3 regions of the Gordonia sp. C13 genome follow, and region 2 is predicted to be linked to each of the others. Evidence: predicted binding sites of a transcription regulator. Region 2 holds the regulator's gene; each other region holds the start of a gene.
The links. The regulator LexA, encoded in region 2, represses DNA repair genes until DNA is damaged. The targets are predictions, from matches to a motif close to CGAACANNTGTTCG.
Positions count from the first base shown of each region.

Region 1: M1L58_RS03985 (HNH endonuclease signature motif containing protein) is a predicted target of LexA. The motif match lies at 1,872-1,885, and genes of this name have one in related genera.
Region 3: M1L58_RS13785 (HNH endonuclease signature motif containing protein) is a predicted target of LexA. The motif match lies at 1,275-1,288, and genes of this name have one in related genera.

Region 1 is NZ_JALPSY010000003.1:52,509-56,533, forward strand. It holds gene M1L58_RS03985 (HNH endonuclease signature motif containing protein) at 262-1,845, opposite strand; gene M1L58_RS03990 (hydrolase) at 2,048-2,884, shown strand; gene galE (UDP-glucose 4-epimerase GalE) at 2,889-3,908, opposite strand; gene M1L58_RS04000 (SDR family oxidoreductase) at 4,014-4,025, opposite strand, start outside.
Region 2 is NZ_JALPSY010000001.1:291,623-295,647, forward strand. It holds gene hrpA (ATP-dependent RNA helicase HrpA) at 1-610, shown strand, start outside; gene nrdR (transcriptional regulator NrdR) at 584-1,072, opposite strand; gene M1L58_RS01360 (LysM peptidoglycan-binding domain-containing protein) at 1,172-1,717, opposite strand; gene lexA (transcriptional repressor LexA) at 1,954-2,661, shown strand; gene M1L58_RS01370 (putative PEP-binding protein) at 2,639-4,025, opposite strand, start outside.
Region 3 is NZ_JALPSY010000016.1:129-4,153, reverse strand. It holds gene M1L58_RS13790 (glycoside hydrolase family 43 protein) at 116-1,093, opposite strand; gene M1L58_RS13785 (HNH endonuclease signature motif containing protein) at 1,314-2,909, shown strand; gene M1L58_RS13780 (DUF1214 domain-containing protein) at 3,131-4,025, opposite strand, start outside.

The DNA.
Region 1 (4,025 bases), on a different contig from region 2:
CGACGTCTGCCGGTCGAGTTGAGGTTCGGCAGTCGGGATCCGGGCGCTCCTCAGCGAGCGGACCCTTTCGACCTTCACGACGGCCGGTTCACCGGCCCTTCGAGGCTCGCTGTGTCAGCCACTGGGCTGAGTAGCGACGCGGAGGTGCACTCCTCGCTCCCTGAGGTGCGAGGAGCGTAGCCGCTGGGCTGAGTAGCGACGAAGGAGCGTATCGAAGTCGACGAGCCACGAAGGGTGGTGACCATCCCTCGAGAATCGTGATCAGCGCGGGTACGCCGCGGCGAGGAGGATCGAGGCGAGGGTGGCTTCGGCGTCGGAGGCGTTGCGTAGGTCGATGACCTCGCGTAGCTGAAGGCGTGTTTCATCGCCGGACTCGGTGTCGGGTCCGTGGATTTCGTCGCGCACTTGTTGGAGGTGTTCGGTGAATCGGCGGGGTATGTCGGGTCGCCGGTTGATGTGTTCGGGGTTGGGTGGTGCGCCGGGTTCGGCGTTGAGCCGCCAGGCGCAGCGGCCTTCGTCGGGTCCTTCACGCACCATGCGGGTGGTGTACTGGCCTGCCTGGTTCCCGACCATGCGGTTGTGTTTCGGGCAGGCGGGGGCGAGGTCGGTGATGTCGGTGAGTCCACCTGCTGCCCAATCGAGTTGGGCGTGATGCATTTCCAGGTGTGCGGCGGCGAGGTCGCAGCCGGGGGTGGAGCAGTTTTGGCCGTCGGGTCGGGCGAAGGACACCAATCGTTGTTCGCGGGTCGCGAGGCGTTTGCCGCGTCCGAAGTACAGCGGGACTGCGGTGGCGTCTTTGAACACCGCCAACCAGGGCTGAGCGTCGGCGGCCATGTCGATGAGCTCGGGGATGGGAATGAGGGTGCCGGTGGCGGTGGTGGCGAACCCGGCTTCGCGGACCAAGTCGTTGAGGTCGGCTTTGATGATCAGCTGGGTCGGTAACCCGCGGTGACTCTTACCCAGGAGGCCGTCTTCGACGACAGCTTTGAGCAGTGCGTTGAACGCGTCGTGATTGAGCTGGGCGGGGGTGCGGTCATCGCGTTCGGCCGCAGCAGCCACCGCTTCGGGGTCGGCGTCTTCGATCGATCCGTGTGGGGAGTCGGGGTCGTCGGGGTTGTTCATGCCGGGTTTGGCCCACACGGCGAGCAGCATCGTGACCCGGGCGAGAAGCTCCGGAGTCAGATTGGCGGTCATCTTGGCGGTGCCGTCGGCGCGCTGGCGATTGACGCACAGGTTGCGGCGGCGTTTGCGATCGGTGTCGTCGGCGAGTGTGCCGTCGGGGTCGAGGTGAGCCAGTAGGCGCGAGCCGAGGGCGGTGATGTCGGCGGGGGTGTGGTCGACGGCGATCTCGGCCATTTGCCGTTCTGCGGCGACTTTGATGTCGTGGTCGATGGCGTGGGGGATCTGGTCGAGGACGTCGAGTACTGCCCGGACGTGGGAGGTGCTGACGTGGCCGTCTGCCAATGCTTCTGCCAGAGCGGGGTGTTCGGGTTCGAGTGGTTCGCCGGTGGGGCTGAGGTGGGTGGCGGTTGCGTGGCGTTGTTTGGTGCGGCGCATGGGGTCGGCCACGCGTAGGCGGTGGGTCATGAACGCGGTGATACTGCGATGCCCGGTCTTGTGGGGCAGATCGCGGTCGGCGATCTCGACGATCTGTCGGTCGCCGGCGAAAGTCATTCGGGCGATTGCCCGTTCGGTCTCAGCAGCGACATCGACGAGTTCGTCGTGCGAGCATCCGGTGAGGTTCATCGTCTGCAGCTCGTCGATGAGGGAGTGGATCCGGTCGATAACAGCGACGGCGCCGGACGGTTCAGCGGCGTCCGGATTGCCCAGCGATGTGTCGGACATGGCGGCCACCCCCTGAACCGATAGTGCGAATGTATGTTCGATAGTACGCCCGAAACCCGAGCACTGCAACGATTGTCGGCGAAGATTTCGCCGAGGAATTCTGTCGGTAGGTACTGGTAGAGTGCGGGTTCGCCTCGATCCGACGGGCCATATCCGGCCAAAACTCGCGCCCGATGACGGGGACGGGGGTTAGCGTCGAAGTATGCAGTCGTGGATGTGTGTTTTCTGCGCAAACGAGTTCGCCCCCGACGCGGACCTTCCCGAGGTCTGTCCGATCTGTGACGACGACCGCCAATGGTTGCCTACGAGCGGGCAGCAGTGGACCCGGCTCGACGAGAACGCCGACAACGCTCTTGACGTCACGGAGGTTGAGCCCGGCCTCGTCCGGTTGTCGCTGAGACCGTCGGTCGGTATCGGTCAGCAGGGATTCCTGGTGACCACCCCGGAGGGCAACATCCTCTGGGAGCCATCAGGTTTCATCGGCCCGGCCCTCATGGACTGGTTGGACCTACACGGCGGTGTCAACGCAATCGCAGCCAGTCACCCGCACCTCTACGGCGCCAGTGTGTCCATCAGCCACCATTTCGGCGGGGTGCCGGTCTTCTACAACGACGTCGATCGCCGATGGCTGACCCGACCCGACCCGGTCGCGAAGTTCTGGTCGGGTGAGGCAGAGGTCCTCGGCGATGTTCGACTCGTCCAGTGCGGCGGGCACTTTCCGGGCAGCGCAGTGCTGCACCTGCCGCACGCCGCGGACGGTCGGGGAGCGCTGCTGACCGGCGACACCATCAAAGGTGTCGCGCAACCGGGCATGGTGACGTTCATGCGGAGCTACCCGAACATGATCCCGTTGTCGCCGAGGCTCGTTCGTCAGATCGTCGGCCGGGTCACGGCACTGTCCTTCGACCGGTTGTACGACGCTTTCGGCGTCGTCGTCGACGAGAACGCGCGTGAGGTCGTCGAATCGTCAGCCCGACGCTACATCGGTTGGGCCAGCGACGAGATCGTCGATCCCGACGATCCGTACGCCACTCGATGACGGTTCAGGCGTCGGGGTAACCGGTCGGGTTCTCCGACTGCCAGCGCCACGTGTCGACGCACATGTCGTCAATCGTCTTGGTGGCGTGCCAGTTCAGGTCTGCGTTCGCGCGAGTGGGGTCGGCGTACGACGCGGCGATGTCGCCGGGCCGACGGGGTGCGATCTCATAGGGAATCGGCTTGCCGCTGGCCTTCTCAAAGGCGTGGACGACCTCGAGGACCGAGACACCCTGCCCGGTGCCGAGGTTCCACGTCGACATGCCGGTGTCGCCGGTGCTGATGCGGTCGAGTGCGGCAACGTGCCCGGCGGCGAGGTCGTCGACGTGGATGTAGTCGCGGACGCCGGTGCCGTCGGGGGTGTCGTAGTCGTCGCCGAAAACCGACAGCTTCGCGCGCCGGCCCACTGCGACCTGCGCGACGAACGGCATGAGGTTGTTCGGGATACCCGACGGGTCCTCACCGATCTGACCGCTCGGGTGCGCGCCCACCGGGTTGAAGTAACGCAGTGCGGCGATCCGCCAGGCGTCGGAACTGGCCGCGACGTCGCGCAGCACCTGCTCGATCATCACCTTCGTCCAACCGTACGGGTTGGTGGCCGACGTCGGGAGGTCCTCGGTCATCGGTAGCTCGGGGTCGGCTCCGTAGACGGTCGCCGACGACGAGAACACCAGGGTGTGCACGTCGTGGCGTTCCATCGCCCGCAGCAGCGAGAACGTCGTGCCGAGGTTGTTCTGGTAGTAGTCCAGCGGCTTGGCCACCGATTCGCCGACCGCCTTGTACCCGGCGAAGTGGATGACCGCATCGACGTCCTCGTGGGCGAAGAAGTGCTCGGTCTTGTCGACGTCGGCGAGGTCGAAGGCGTGCACCGGGATGGAACGGCCGCTCAAAGCCTCGAGTCGACCGACCACGGTGGGCTTGGCGTTGCTGAAGTCGTCGACGATGACGACGTCATGACCGGCGGAGACCAGCTGGATCACGGTGTGCGAGCCGATGTAGCCCGCGCCGCCGCTGACGAGTACGCGCATGTGACCACCGTAGGCGCCGGACCTGGGAGAACGCCAAACGTGCCCCGCTTGGCAGCAGGAGATCGGTAGCCATGGGGTCCTGTGCTGGTTGGGAGGTCCGACTGACTATCGGCGGAA
Region 2 (4,025 bases):
GAGTCAGAGCCCCTACCCGGACCTCGATGCGCTGCTGGCCGACTGCACACGCCGCGCCATCCGCGATGTGGTGGCCGGCCTCGACGCCGGCACGCTGTCCGCGGTGCGCTCACCCGAGGCGTTCCGCGCACTCACGGAGAAACTGCGGCCACGGATCTCCGAAGCGGCACCCGAATACTTCTCTCTCGCCGTCGAATCCCTCGGCTGGGTGGCGCCGGTGCGCGCCGCGATCGACCGTCATGCCGGTTCGCTCGCAGCCGACGACGTCGCCGAACAACTCGACAATCTCGTCTTCGACGGCTTCATCGCCGCCACCGCACGACGACATCTGGAGAACGTGCCGCGCTATCTCGCGGCGGCCGAAGCCCGGTTGACGGCACTGCCCGCATCCGCGGCCCGGGACCAGGCCGGAGTGGCCGTCGTCGACCGGGTGACCGAGCGGTGGGCCCAGCGACTGACGCAGGTCCCCGAGCACCGGAAGGCCTACGTCAACGACGAGGCTCAGTGGCTTGTCGAGGAACTGCGGGTGGGATTGTTCGCCGAACGACTCGGCACCGCGTACCCGGTGTCGGAGAAGCGGGTCCTACGAACTCTGGACCGACTCGGCTGAGGCCTTGCCGGACTCGGACGACGCCGAACGCAGATCGTCGATCTCGCGCTGGAAGTCCTCGACGGAGTCGAACGAGCGATACACCGACGCGAAGCGCAGGTAGGCGACCTCGTCGAGGTCGCGCAGCGGCTTGAGGATCGCGAGTCCGACCTCGTTGCTGGGGATCTCGGCCGATCCACTGGCACGCACCGTGTCCTCGACCTGCTGGGCCAGCTGGGCCAGCGCGTCCTCGGCGACGTGGCGTCCCTGGCATGCGCGCCGGACGCCCCTCATCACCTTCTCGCGACTGAACGGTTCGGTGACACCGTTGCGTTTGACCACCGCGAGCACTGCGCTCTCCACGGTCGAGAAGCGTCGCCCACACTCCACGCAGGAGCGGCGGCGCCGGATGGCCTGCCCCTCATCAGCGACACGCGAGTCGATGACCTTGGTGTCGTCGTTCTTGCAGAAGGGGCAGCGCATCGTATCCTCACGCAGGTCACGGGACACTCTGATGCAGCCGGGCCGCATGCCAGGCCGGTAGTCGGCCGGTCCCTGTGACATCGAGGATACCGCCCGCGTTCAGTGGTACCGGGGGGCGAGGAGCGGCTGGCCGACGCGCAGGCCGCTCGACGGGAGGTCGTTCAGCTGGACGATCTCGTCGACAACTGCCTCACGGGGCATCTCGGGGGCGACACGAGATGCGATGGTGCTCAGCGAGTCACCCGAGCGCACATGCACGACCTCGGTGCCGACCGAGGACGGCGTGACCGTGGCGGCATAGTTCTGGCCGACGACCGCGATGACCCAGACGGCCAGCGCGAGTCCGACGCCGGCGAGGATGGCCGTCGCCGTGCGCCGGCGCCGGCGGATGACCGCCGAGGGGGCGGTCTGCGCGGGACGCGAGGCCGGCACGACCGGTCCACGACCGCGCAGACCGACCGGCGAGGCGCACTGCGTGGAGGCGATCCGGCGGACCCGGACCGCAGACTCCGGTACCGGGCGACCGTCGACGGGACGGCGCCCGTCGACGGGACGGCGCCCGTCGCCGCGGCGCATCGGGCGCTGCAGGACGTCGCCATGAACATCGTCGAAGTGGACGGGGTCGATGAGAGTGGCGGTGCGCATGGTGCCCTCCGTGTTTCCGGTCGAACCGTGTTCGTGCGGACCGCGTCGTCCGTGTTCGAACTGTTCGAGTGTCGATCATCTGTTCGATGAACTGATGTTCGATTTGTAGCACGGCACTCCGACAATTGTCTCGCAACACGTCGAACAAATGTTTGATGCGGTCGGCGATCTCGGCTACGCTCGTCGAGAAGAGAAGCGATCTACCAGCACGTTCGGAAATCGAGAGGAACCCGATCATGAGCGATGACGGCGGTAAGCGCACCGGAGCGCGGGGCGCCGACGAGCCCGTCACCCCGGCAGACATGGCGGCGGCCGAGGCCTCGCTGACGCCGCGGCAGCGCGGAGTTCTCGAGGTGATCCGCAAATCCGTGCGCGAGCGCGGTTACCCGCCGAGCATCCGCGAGATCGGTGACGAGGTGGGTCTCACCTCGACCTCATCCGTTGCCCATCAGCTGCGGACACTCGAGCGCAAGGGCCTCCTGAAGCGCGATGCGAACCGTCCGCGGGCGGTCAACATCGCGCCGAGCGAGCCGCCGACGCCCACCTCGCCGGACGGCAGCGCGCTACCCGAGCCCACCTTCGTGCCGGTGCTCGGCCGGATCGCCGCAGGCGGCCCGATCCTCGCCGAGGAAGCCGTCGAGGACGTCTTCCCGCTCCCCCGCGAACTCGTGGGTGAGGGCTCGCTGTTCCTGCTGAAGGTGGTCGGCGAGTCGATGATCGACGCGGCGATCTGCGACGGCGACTGGGTGGTCGTCCGCCAGCAGAACGTGGCCGACAACGGCGACATCGTGGCCGCCATGATCGACGGCGAGGCCACGGTGAAGACCTTCAAACGCCAGAAGGGTCACGTCTGGCTGATGCCGCACAACGAGTTGTTCGACCCGATCCCGGGCGACGAGGCCGTCATCCTCGGCAAGGTCGTCACCGTGATGCGGCGGATCTGACCTCGTCACTCTCGAGTACCGCGGCGGCAGCCGCGCGAGCCGCAGCCGGATCGGCGGTGGCCAGCGCGGCTGCCGCCGCGTTCTCGCAGGTGGCCAGGGTGACCCCGCCGAGCTGCGCCCCGACCGCGGCAGCCGCGACGGGAGCGCTCGACAGCGAGGTGACCCCGAGCCCGACGAGTACGCAGGCAAGGTAGGGATCTGCTGCGGCCTCGCCGCAGACGCCCACCGGTTTGCCCTGCTCGCGTCCGGCCCGCGCGACCGTCGCGATGAGGTGCAGGACGGCCGGCTGCCACGGATCGGTCAGCGATGCGAGGTCGGCGGACATCCGGTCGGCGGCCATCGTGTACTGCGTGAGGTCGTTGGTGCCGATCGAGACGAAGTCCACCTCGGCCAGGATCGCCGGGGCGAGGATCGCCGCGGCGGGGACCTCGATCATCACACCGGCCACCAGTCCGCGCTTGCGCACCTGCGCGGCGAACGCCGCCGCCTCGGCCGGTGACGCGATCATCGGCGCCATGACCCAGGGACTCGACTCGGAACCCTCGGCGGCGCGCGCGATCGCGTCGAGCTGGTGTTCACGGATCTCCGGGTGCGCCAAGGCGATCCGGTCGCCGCGCACACCGAGCGCCGGGTTGGCCTCCTCGGGCTGGTTCACAAAGCGCAGCGGCTTGTCCGAGCCGGCATCGAGGGTGCGGATGACGACCTTGCGGCCCCCGAAGGCGTCGAGGACCGCGCGATAGATGTCCGCCTGCTCCTCGACCGACGGTTCGTCGGCGCGTTCGAGGAAGGCCAGTTCGGTTCGGAACAGTCCCACGCCCTCCACCGGATGATCGGTGGCCGCACGGGCCGACGACCCGTCGGCGACGTTGGCCAGGATCGCCACCTCCACGCCGTCGGCGGTACGACCCGGGCCGGACCAGTCGGCCACGCGGGCGGCATGGCGCGCGTACTCTTCGACCCGTGCGCGGGCGGCGGCGTCGTCGGGCTCGACGACGATCTCGCCGGTGGCGCCGTCGACGAGTACCGCTGTGCCGGAACCGATCTCGTCGAGTCCGGACACTGCGACGACGCAGGGGATACCGAGCTGGCGGGCGATGATCGCGGTGTGGCTGGTGGGCCCGCCCAGTCGCGTCACGAGCGCGATCGTGGTCGCGGGATCGAGTCCCGCGGTGTCGGCGGGCGCGAGGTCGTCGGCCAGGAGGATCGACGGCACGTCCGGCGTCGGCACACCGGGTTCGGGCAGGCCCAGGAGCTCGGCGAGCACGCGGTCGCGAACGTCGTTGAGATCGGTGACGCGCTCGGCCATCAGCCCGCCGAGCTTGGTGAACACCGCGGCGAACTGCTCGGTGGCGGCGACGGCCGCC
Region 3 (4,025 bases), on a different contig from region 2:
AGAAACCGAGTGCCGCACACCAAGGACAACCGTCGTCGACCCGGTCTCGGATCAGACAGTTCTCCACGAGCCGCCGGCTCGTCGGCTCGAATGCCGTCAACTTGCTCGAACAGACCTAGACCGGCTCGCGGATCACACCGAAGTGCCGCACGGAGCCGGACAGTCCGGGAAGCTCCTTCAACGGCGTCCACGACCAGAGGCCGTCCCGGCTGTCGGAGTAGAAGTACCGCCGGTCCCGGTAGGCGTCGAGGTAGAGACGCCAGTTCCCGTTCGGCAGTTTCACCACGGCCGAGCCCTCGACCAGTCGGCCCCACGGGCCCGGCCGGACGAATCGGTACGGCCCCAGCAGCGACCCGGATACCGCATGCTCGATGACCTTCTTCGTCTCGTTCTTGGTGAAGGCGTGGTAGGTCCCGCCGACCTTGACGATCGTGGTGTCGATGCGGTCGGCGCGGAGACCGAGAATTGGCACGGGCGGACTCCACAGCCGGAGTCCCGGCTCGAGCGCGGTCATCAGGTACGGCACGAACCCGCCACCGGTCGACATCGACAGGATCACGTGTACCCGTCCGCCCTCGACGAACCATTCCGGAGCCCAGGCTTTGGTGGTGAACGGCGACAACGATGGTCCGTCACTGGAACCGGCCGATCCGAAGCTCAATGAACCCGCCGACGAACCCGAGCCGTCGCCTGTACCGGGCAGGAAGGCGCAGCACAGCGGCACCGGGTAGTTGTGCATGAAGTTCCAGTTCACACGGTCGCGACTCCGCGCGAAGCCGATCGTCGTCGAACCGGTGGTGTAGGTGACGTAGTACCAGCCGTCGGCGCTGCGGTAGATGCTCGGATCACGCACCAGGCCCGACGGTGGTCGATACGCCCCGAATCGGAGGGCTTTGAACCGGGCCGCATCCGAGGACTGGTAGACGTCCATGTGACTGGCGCTGGTGTTGGAGAACGCCACCATCGTGTACCGCCAGCTCGCCGCGTCGGCCGTACCGGGAGTCGCGACCAGCAGCGCCGAGAGCGCAAGGATCGCAACCATCAGTGCGCCGACGCGGGTCCGGCGGGTGAGGATTCGCTGAGGCAACAGCATTGGAGCAGTATCCGTGACGTCGATTGGGCGTGCACGAGATTGCCCGATCCAAACACCGAGATTCGGAACATCCGGGGTGTCGATCGTCGACCGGAGGCCCCTTACACGATGCCACCGACAATTCTCACCACGACGGCGAGGTCCGAAACTTTCTGCACGGCAACCGATTTACGTATACAGTCGAACATACATTCGCACTACGGCATAGGGGGTGACCGTCATGACCGACATCGCTTCTTCTGCTGTCGTCGACGAATCGTTCCCGGCCGAGATGCCCGCGTTGCTCGATGAACTCGACACGATCGTCGACAAGCTCCAGAACGCAGGCTTCACCCGGCTGTCCGATGCCGAGGTCGACGAAGCCGGTGTGCGTATTGAAAGAGCCATCGCCCGACTCACGTACACCGGCAACCAACAGATCGTGGAAGCCGATCAACGCGACCTACCGCGTAAGTCCGGATACCGCAGCGTGATCGACTACATGAAGTTCCGACTGCGCATGACCTACCCGGGTAAGCGGCTCAAACAAACCCGGGCCACCGCGACCTACCCTGACTTCATCACCGGCCAACCTCTCGAACCCACACACCCGGCCCTGGCCGAGGCGTTCGCCGGTGGCCGCGTCGGGCCCGCCCACGTGCACGCCGTTCTCGACGTGCTCGATCAGATCCCGCACGCCATAGACCACGACATCAAAGTCGCCGCCGAACGACAAATGGCCGAGATCGCCGTCGACCACACCCCCGCCGACATCACCAACCTTGGCGCACGCCTACTCGCCCACCTCGACCCCGACGGCACACTCACCGACGACACCGACCGCAAACGCCGCCGCAACCTGTCGGTCCACCGGCAACGCGCCGACGGCACCGCCAAACTCACCGCCACCCTCACCCCCGAACTCCTCGCCCGGGTCACCATGCTGCTCGCCGTGTGGGCCAAACCCGGCATGAACAACCCCGACGACCCCGACTCCCCACACGGGTCGATCGAAGACGCCGACCCCGAAGCCGTCGCTGCTGCGGCCGAACGCGATGACCGCACCCCGGCCCAGCTCAATCACGACGCCTTCAACGCACTGCTCAAAGCTGTCTTCGAGGACGGGCTGCTGGGTAAGAGTCACCGCGGGTTGCCGACCCAACTGATCATCAAAGCCGACCTCAACGACTTGGTCCGCGAAGCCGGGTTCGCCACCACCGCCACCGGCACCCTGATCCCCATCCCCGAGCTCATCGACATGGCCGCCGACGCCCAACCCTGGCTGGCGGTGTTCAAAGACGCCACCGCCGTCCCGCTGTACTTCGGACGCGGCAAACGCCTGGCCACCCGCGAACAACGATTGGTGTCCTTCGCCCGACCCGACGGCGAAAACTGCTCCACCCCCGGCTGCGACCTCGCCGCCGCACACGTCGAGATGCATCACGCCCAACTCGATTGGGCCGAAGGTGGACTCACCGACATCACCGACCTCGCCCCCGCCTGCCCGAAACACAACCGCATGGTCAGCAACCAACCCGGCGGCTACACCACCCGCATGGTGCGCGAAGGACCCAACGAAGGACGCTGCGCCTGGCGACTCAACGCCGAACCCGGCGCACCACCCAACCCTGAACGCATCAACCGGCGCCCCGACATACCCCGCCGGTTCGCCGAACACCTCCAACACGTGCGCACCGAAATCCACGGACCCGACACCGAGTCCGGCGATCAACCACGCCTACAGATGCGTGAAGTCATCGACCTCCGTGGCGCCACACCCGTCGAACTCGTAGTCGCCTCAGCACTTCTCAACCACGCGTACGGGCACTCAGAATAGGAGCGTCGCCGGCCCTTCGAGGCTCGCTGCGCTCGCACCTCAGGGAGCGAGGACGGCCCGTCGCTATCACTCCTTGCACCTCAGGGAGCGAGGACGGCCCGTCGCCATCACTCCTTGCACTCCAGGGGGGGCGAGAGGGTTACGCGCGCAACCACTCCTAGGTTCCGTATGACGTTGTGCCCGGAATCCGGGCACAACGTCATACAGATCTGCAGTCGGCCTCAGGACTGAGCAACCGCCTTCAACACCGGCGGAGTCCAAATGCCGTCGAGGATCTCAGCGCGCGGGCGGTAGAGGCGGATGAGGTAGTTCCAGCCCTCCGGAGTCACGATCGCGTTCGGCGGGACGTCGCCCGAGGTGTCCGGGATGAACCGGACGGTGATCGAACCGTCGTCGTTGCGAACGCCGGTGACACTGTTGACCGTGTACAGGTTCTTCTCGTTGGGCTCGAAGAACCCCGCCGCGTTGTAGACCGACACCGACCAGAAGGCGTCGACCGGGACGTCGGCAAAGACCAGTTCGTAATGTCCGGGGCCGGTGCCCGGGTCGACGCCGACATAGGTCGCTTCCGAGGTCGGGAGACCACCCCAACCCGCGGCGCACCCGATCAGGTGCCGGACCGGGTCGACGTCGTCGCGGGCGCCGAAGGTTCGGTCGAACGAGTCGAGTCCCTTGGCCAACTCCAACAGCGCGTTGCGGGTCGCGTCGAGGCTCGCGGCGTCGTAGTCGGGAGAAACGAACGGTTCCGACGACGCCGAGGCGATCGTCGTCCGATCCTGCAACTCACCGACCGCGGCGACGTCGGCAGCATCCGTCGGATCAACCAGAATCCGCACCGCGACGAGGACATACCTCGATCCGTACTGCTCCTGCGTCAGCCTGTGCTCACCCGCGGCGTGCAGAACGCCGCCTACGTAGTGGCCCTCGTTCACGACCATCGCGGACACATACCGTTCGCCTGCGTCGGGCAGTGTGAGGACCGCCGGTTCGGCGAGGTCGACGATGGCGAAGCTGTAGAGGGTGTCGCGGTTGAGCCGGATCACCGTCTGCTCGTCGATCGAGGCAGGTTCCCGGTTGTGCCGGAACTTCCCCACCCCACCGGCAGCCAGTTGGATG